DNA from 3 places in the Kitasatospora sp. NPDC001539 genome. Region 1 is predicted to be linked to each of the others. Evidence: riboswitches for the same ligand, from Rfam matches in the RefSeq annotation. Region 1 holds a riboswitch; each other region holds the start of a gene.
What was found. A riboswitch is a leader RNA that binds a small molecule or an ion and turns the genes downstream of it on or off. The one in region 1 is predicted to bind cyclic di-AMP.

Region 1 (2,255 bases):
CGGCGGCGGTGAGGGCGTAGGTGATGGCACCGAGGGCGAGCGCGGCGAGCAGGGCGCCGGGCACGTCGAAGCGGCCGGAGGCGGACTCGTCGCGGCTCTCCGGTACGTAACGGGAGGTCACCGCGACCACGGCGGCGGCCAGCGGCAGGTTCAGCAGGAAGATCCAGCGCCAGCCGGGGCCGTCCACCAGCCAGCCGCCGAGGAAGGGGCCGACGGCCGCGGACACCCCGCCGAGCCCGGACCACAGGCCCACCGCGGCCGAGCGGTCGTCAGGGTCGAACACCGCCTGGAGCATGGCGAGCGAGCCGGGGGTGAGCAGCGCCCCGCCGATGCCCTGGACGGCCCGGGCCAGGATCAGCACCTGGATGTTCGGGGCGGCGGCGCAGGCGGCGGACGCGGCGGCGAACCAGATGACGCCGATCAGGAACACGCGGCGCCTGCCGTACCGGTCGCCGAGCGCTCCGCCGAGCAGGATCAGACCCGCCAGCGTGAGCAGATAGGCGTTCAGCGTCCACTGCAGGGCTGCCAGGGAGGCGCCCAGGTCGGCGCCGATCCGGGGCAGGGCGACGTTCACCACGGTGCCGTCGAGCATCGCCATGCTGGAGCCGAGCACCGTTGCCAGGAGCACCCAGCGACCCTGCGCGGTGCTCAGGCGCAGGGTGCCGGCCTTGGAGGTGGCCACGGCCCGATCCTGCGCCCCGTGGGGTGCACGTGACAAGGGTCACCGGAAGGTGTGTTCGCCGCGCACGATGCGTGACGGGTGCGCCGCGCTGGGTGTGCGTGTTCGCCGCAGGGTCGTGGATCAGTGGCGCCACGTGTTTGGGTTGTGTACGTACAGTGCGCCGGATCATGCGGAGGGTCACCGGTCGGCGGGGGATCGTGCTGCGTTCAAGAGATCGACATTGCTTCACCCGAACGGATGGGTTTTAGTTCAGCGACCGCTCGGCCAGCCCGGGTGGATCCACCGGGTGGAACGCCGAGTCCTGCCGCTGCCGGGTGGTTCGAACTGAGCTCTGTACGGCAGGAGCGGGGGACCCACAGGTAAGTCGCCGGACCGGATCCGCGCTTCGCAGCGCGAACGTCCAGGACCGGCTAGGGGTGAAGCCGCGCATGCGGCCGGGCAACTCCAGCCCGAACCCGACAGCTCACCTCGCAGGCGTCGGAGAGGAAAATTCCATGCCTGCTCAGGCCCGTCGTATCGCCCTGCCCCGCGCAGCCCGCATCGGCATCGCGACCGCCGTCACCGGTGTGTCCTTCGTGCTTCCGCTCGTGACCACCGTGAGCGCCCAGGCCCACACCGCCCCCGCGGCTCCGGCCGCCGCTCCGGCGGCGCAGCCCGCCGCCGCCGCGGACGCCCCGGCTGCCGCTCCGGCCGCTGCCCCGGCCGCCGCCCAGGAGAGCTACCGCGTCGTCAGCGGTGACAGCCTGTCGAAGATCGCCGACGCCAAGCACGTCGAGGGCGGCTGGCACGCGCTGTACGAGCGCAACCGCTCGGTGGTCGGCGCCAACCCGAACCTGATCTTCCCGGGTCAGCAGCTGTCCATCACGGCTCACGCCGACGCCCCCAAGCCGGCTGCTCCGGCCAAGCCCGCCGCTCCGGCCAAGCCCGCAGCTCCGGCCAAGCCGGCCGCCCCGGTGCAGACCCGGACCGAGGCCGCCAAGCCGGGCGCCCAGGTCCAGACCCAGGTTCAGACCGCCGCCCCGGCCCCGGCCGTCGCCGCCGCGCCGGTCGCCGCCACCTCGGGCTACGTCGCCCCGCTGGCCCACCCGGTGCTGGGCGAGGCCTACGGCGTGGCCGGCTCGATGTGGGCCTCCGGGCACCACACCGGCCAGGACTTCGTCGCCGCTACCGGCACCCCGCTGCGTGCGGTCGCCAACGGTGTCGTGGTGAAGGCCGGCAACGGCGGCGCCTACGGCAACGAGGTCGAGATCAAGCTCGCCGACGGCAAGTACGCCCAGTACGCGCACCTGTCCGTGATCGGCGTGAAGATCGGTCAGACCGTCACCGTCGGCCAGCAGCTCGGCCTCTCCGGCGCCACCGGCAACGTGACCGGCCCGCACCTGCACTTCGAGATCCGCACCGGTCCGGAGTACGGCTCGGACATCGACCCGGTCGCCTACCTGCGCGCCCACGGCGTCGCGCTCTGACCCGGTCCGACCGCAGGTCGGCCCCGCTCGGACGCAGCTCCGACCGCGGGTTCCAGAACCACCGCTGGTGCGGGGCGAATCGACCGCCCGGGATGGTCATGTCGGGT
Region 2 (2,255 bases), on a different contig from region 1:
GCGAGTCGAGGATCTCACGGGCTACGACGACATCGATGGACGGCACGAGGCATCTCCTTGCGGAAGCTGGTCCGGCTGACGGTGGTGATGTCGGCGGGACGATTGCGGAGTCGTTACGACCAGAGCCTAACCGCCCGGGCTCCCGGGGCCACGCTGGCCTCGGCCCCGTCTCAACGTGTGGCCCTGCTACCCCCCGGTAGTTCACCTGCTTGTCCCAGCTTGTCCCCCGGGCGCGGACGGACCCGGACCGGCACGGACGGACCCGGACAGAACCGGACGGAAGCGGACGAGGGGGCCGACCCGTCGGCCGGCCCCCTCGTCGGTCCTCAGCCGAGGTGCAGGACCTGGCCGGGCATGATCAGGTCCGGGTCGCCGCCGACGGTGGAGCGGTTGCCGTCGTACAGCGCCTGCCAGCCGCCGGTCACGCCCTGGGCGGCGGCGATGGTCGACAGGGTGTCACCGGAGCGCACGGTGTAGTCGTGGCCGGCCGGGGCGGTCGGGGCCGACTGCTCGGCGCGCGGGGCGGCGTGCTTGGGGGTGTACTGCTGGACCGGCTGCTCGGCCGGCTTCTCGGCCTGCCGGGGCGCGGCGTGCTTGGGCGCGTACGGCTGGACCGGCTTCTGGGCCGGCTTCGCGGCCGGAGCGGGAGCCTGCGTCCTGGGCGCCTGCTGCGGGGCGGACCGGGGCTTGGCGTCCGACGAGGTGTCGACGGCGGCCGGGGCGCCGCCCTTGGTCAGGCCCGCCTTCTGCGAGCAGACCGGCCAGGCGCCCGGGCCCTGGGAGGCCAGCACCTTCTCGGCGACCGAGATCTGCTGGGCCTTGCTGGCCTGGTTGGCCTGCGGGGCGTAGGCGGTGCCGCCGTAGGCCTTCCACGTGCTGGAGGTGAACTGCAGCCCGCCGTAGAAGCCGTTGCCGGTGTTGATGCTCCAGTTGCCGCCGCTCTCGCACTGGGCGACGGAGTCCCAGGTGGAGGCCGGGGCGGCGGAGGCACCGGTGGCGGTGAGGAGCGGCAGCGCAAGTCCGACGCCGGCCACACCGGCCACGGCGACGGCCTTCTCGGCCTGGGTGCGACGACGGTGACGGCCGGTTCCAACGAACAGCATGAAGGTCCCTCTCCGCACGCCTGCGAGGTGAGCTGTCGGGTTCGGACCGGGGAGGTGGCCCGGCCGCCGTGCGCGGAGACGTTCCCGCTCGGGCGGCTTCACCCCAAGCCGTGGGGACGGCAACAAACCTGGTTCCCCCGCCCCTGCCCAGGGTTCTGGTCGGTTTCCCGTGACGCGGCGGGCAGGATTCGGCGTTCCGCGCACGAGGTCCGCAGCTGCGAACTCCAGGGAGATTAGACAGATCCTCAGACCGATCACAAGCTCATATCGTCGACATCACACGGAAATCACGGCAGGTGACCAATCGCCTACCAACGGCACCTGTTTGTCCGGTTTGATGGGCGTTCATACGGTGCCTGAGGGCCGCGGGACGACCATCCGTCAGCGTGTCGGAGCCTCAGGAACCGGGTCCGGAGACGTCGCCTCGGGACTGAATTCGACCGGAAGTTCGCGCAGCCCACGCATGATCAGGCCACCCCGCCAGCGCAGATTCTCCGGACTCTCGGCAAGCCTGAGATCGGGCAGCCGCGACAGCAGCGTGGCCAGGGCGGAGCGCCCTTCGAGCCGGGCCAGCGGGGCGCCGATGCAGTAGTGGATGCCGTGCCCGAACCCCAGGTGGGGATTGTCCGTCCGGGCCAGGTCCAGGGTGTTCTCGTCCGCGAACCGGGCCGGGTCGCGGTCGGCCGCCGCCAGCACCACCAGCACCGGATCGCCGACCGGGATCTCCACCCCGCCGATGCTCAGCGGGCTCGTCGCGAACCGCCAGGTCGCCAGCTCCACCGGCCCGTCGTAGCGCAGGAGTTCCTCGATCCCGGTCTCCAGCAGGGCGGTCTCCCCACGCGCCACCGACTCCTGCAGCAGCGCCCGCTGGCCCGGGTTGCGCAGCAGCGCGTACGTCCCGTTGCCGATCAGGTTGATGGTCGTCTCGAACCCCGCGAAGATCAGCACGAAGCACATCGCGGCGGCCTCGTTCTCCGTCAGGTGCTCGCCGTGGTCGCTGGCCCGGATGAGACCGGAGATCAGGTCGTCCCCGAGGTCGGCGCGCTTGCGGTGGATGAGGTCAACCAGGTAGGCGCGGATGCGCTTGACCGCCCGGCCCACGCCCCCGCGCTGCCCGCCGTGGTGGCGGATCATCATGCCCGCCCAGTCCCG
Region 3 (2,255 bases), on a different contig from region 1:
GTAGTCCTCCCACACGATCGAGGACTCGCCGAAGCCGCGCAGGTCCATGGTGATGACCCGGTGCCCGGCCGCCGTGAGCAGCGGGTGCAGGTGCCGGTAGGCCCGACGGCTGTCGAGCATGCCGGGGAGCAGGACGACGGGGGCGCCGTCGCCCTGCCGGGTGTCGTCGAAGGCGATCCGGCCGCCGGGGACGTCGAGGTACTGGGTGCTCGGGGTGCTGGTGCCGTTCACGGTGGTCCTCCACGGTGTGTGCTGCCGATAGCCAAAAAGCTACGGCTAATAGCCTTAGCCGTCAAGGGTCGCCGCCCCGCCCTTCGTCCCCGTGTCGGACCGGGAGGGGGCTCAGACCCCTTCGACCCGGAACGGGTCGTGCTCGGCCAGCAGCTTCTCCAGCCGCGCCTGGTCGACCCGGGCGACGGTGTCCGCGGACTCCTGCCGGTCCCGGATGACTTTGGCCAGCGTGAACGCGGAGGTGACGGTGTAGAGGAAGCCGATCCCGAGGAACGCCCGGGTCCACGCCCCGACGGGCAGGTAGGCGATCCCGGCGGCGAGGGCCACGCCGGAGACGGCGAAGGAGAGGACGGCCTGGGCGTAGTAGGCGGCCGTGGTGCGGGTCTGCATCGGTGCGGTCATGGCGACAGGATGCGACGGCATCGAAGGGTCGCACATGAGTAGGAGTACTCAGATGAACCCGGGTGAATGACGGGTCGTTCGTTGACGTCCGATCACCTGGACCCCGGTCGTCCCGGGCGGATGGCTTGGAATCAGAGCCTCCTAGGATTAACGTTTGATAACGCAGCGCGGTCGTCAACGCCGTACCCAAGACGGCACCGTGCGCCGTCGCCTAATCCCACCGGCCGGCCTCCGGGCAGGCCAGGGAGCCGGGGAACCACGTTTCCCTGGGGTGAATCGGCGGGGCCCAGGCCCGGCCGTAGGAGACCTTCCTGCTCCGAACCCGTCAGCTAACCCGGTAGGCGCGAAGGAAGGAAAGGAGCGCGCCTCCGTGGCGTCGACGCACACCCCGGCACACCCGGCCGGCCCCGCAGCCGGTACCCAGCTCCTCGACCACCCCGGCCCGGACGGCACCGAGTCCCTCGGCACCGACGGGTTCGCCCCGGAGGCCGAGGCCAACCGCCACCGGATGCCGCGTCAGACCCGCGGGGCCTCCCCGCTCCTCGGCGTCACCGCCGTCGCCGCCACCCTGGGCGCCACCGGCTTCGCCTCCGCCACCCCGGCCGCCGCGCCCGCCGTCGCGGCCCCGGACGAGACGCCGGTCACCCTCGCCGCCGACCCCGGCCTCGCGCTCGCCGCCCGCATCCAGCAGCAGGCCGACAGCCAGCGCACCGCCGCCGAGGAGAGCGCCCGCCTGCAGGCCGCCCAGGAGGCCGAGGCCAAGGCCGCCGCCAAGGAGGCCGACGCCAAGCGTGCCGCCGAGGAGGCCGAGCGCGCCAAGGCCGCCGCCCTCACCCTGCCGGTGAAGGACTACAACCTCTCCGCCCACTACGGCCAGAGCGCCCGCTACTGGGCCCACCTGCACACCGGCCTGGACTTCGCGGCCGACACCGGCACCCCCGTGTACGCGGTCGGCCAGGGCACCATCACCTCGGCGGGCTGGTCCGGCGCGTACGGCTACCGGATCGTCGAGACCCTGCCCGACGGCACCGAGATCTGGTACTGCCACCTCTCGTCGATCATCAAGGGCTCCGGCAAGGTCGCCCCCGGCGACCAGATCGGCAAGGTCGGCGCGACCGGCAACGTGACCGGCCCGCACCTGCACCTGGAGGTCCGCCCGGACGGCGGCGCGCCGGTCGACCCGGAGACCTGGCTCGAGCAGCGCGGCCTCACCCCGTAACGAACCCCCCGGGCCCGCCGCGGCCTCCGGGCCGCCGGGTCGCCGGGTCGCCGGGTCTCCGGGGGCCGCCACGACCTCTACGGGCTCTGCGGGCAGGCCCCGGGTGCGCCCCGGGGCCTGGCCGCGCGTCCACCCCACTCGTCGACGGCCGGGCCGGTCGGTCCACCACCGGCCGGGCCGGTCACTCCGGCGGCCGGACTGCTCACTCCGCCGGCAACTGCGCCAGGTAGGCGTCGATCTCCTCCGGCCCCGGTTCCGGCGCGAGCTCGGGGAACTCCTCGACCAGCAGCCGCGGCAGCCCGGGCACCGTCCACTCCCCGAACAGGTCGAGCGCCACCTCGGCCGCCGCCGCCTCGAACCGGCCGAAGTCCCCGGCCAGTTCGTCCGGCATCGGCCGACCCAG

Region 2: linked by a shared signal. The riboswitch ahead of ABT247_RS25560 (transglycosylase family protein) and the one ahead of ABT247_RS03080 (M23 family metallopeptidase) in region 1 are both predicted to bind cyclic di-AMP.
Region 3: linked by a shared signal. The riboswitch ahead of ABT247_RS15945 (M23 family metallopeptidase) and the one ahead of ABT247_RS03080 (M23 family metallopeptidase) in region 1 are both predicted to bind cyclic di-AMP.

The regions. Positions count from the first base shown of each region.
Region 1 covers NZ_JBEPAK010000007.1:34,512-36,766, reverse strand. Annotated here, with positions in the region: gene ABT247_RS03085 (MFS transporter) at 1-682, opposite strand, end outside; cyclic di-AMP (ydaO/yuaA leader) riboswitch at 1,000-1,174, shown strand; gene ABT247_RS03080 (M23 family metallopeptidase) at 1,177-2,148, shown strand.
Region 2 covers NZ_JBEPAK010000203.1:2,432-4,686, reverse strand. Annotated here, with positions in the region: gene eno (phosphopyruvate hydratase) at 1-46, opposite strand, end outside; gene ABT247_RS25560 (transglycosylase family protein) at 327-1,103, opposite strand; cyclic di-AMP (ydaO/yuaA leader) riboswitch at 1,105-1,274, opposite strand; gene ABT247_RS25555 (cytochrome P450 family protein) at 1,485-2,255, opposite strand, start outside.
Region 3 covers NZ_JBEPAK010000086.1:22,656-24,910, forward strand. Annotated here, with positions in the region: gene ABT247_RS15935 (alpha/beta fold hydrolase) at 1-231, opposite strand, end outside; gene ABT247_RS15940 (YiaA/YiaB family inner membrane protein) at 343-633, opposite strand; cyclic di-AMP (ydaO/yuaA leader) riboswitch at 832-991, shown strand; gene ABT247_RS15945 (M23 family metallopeptidase) at 1,004-1,852, shown strand; gene ABT247_RS15950 (hypothetical protein) at 2,055-2,255, opposite strand, start outside.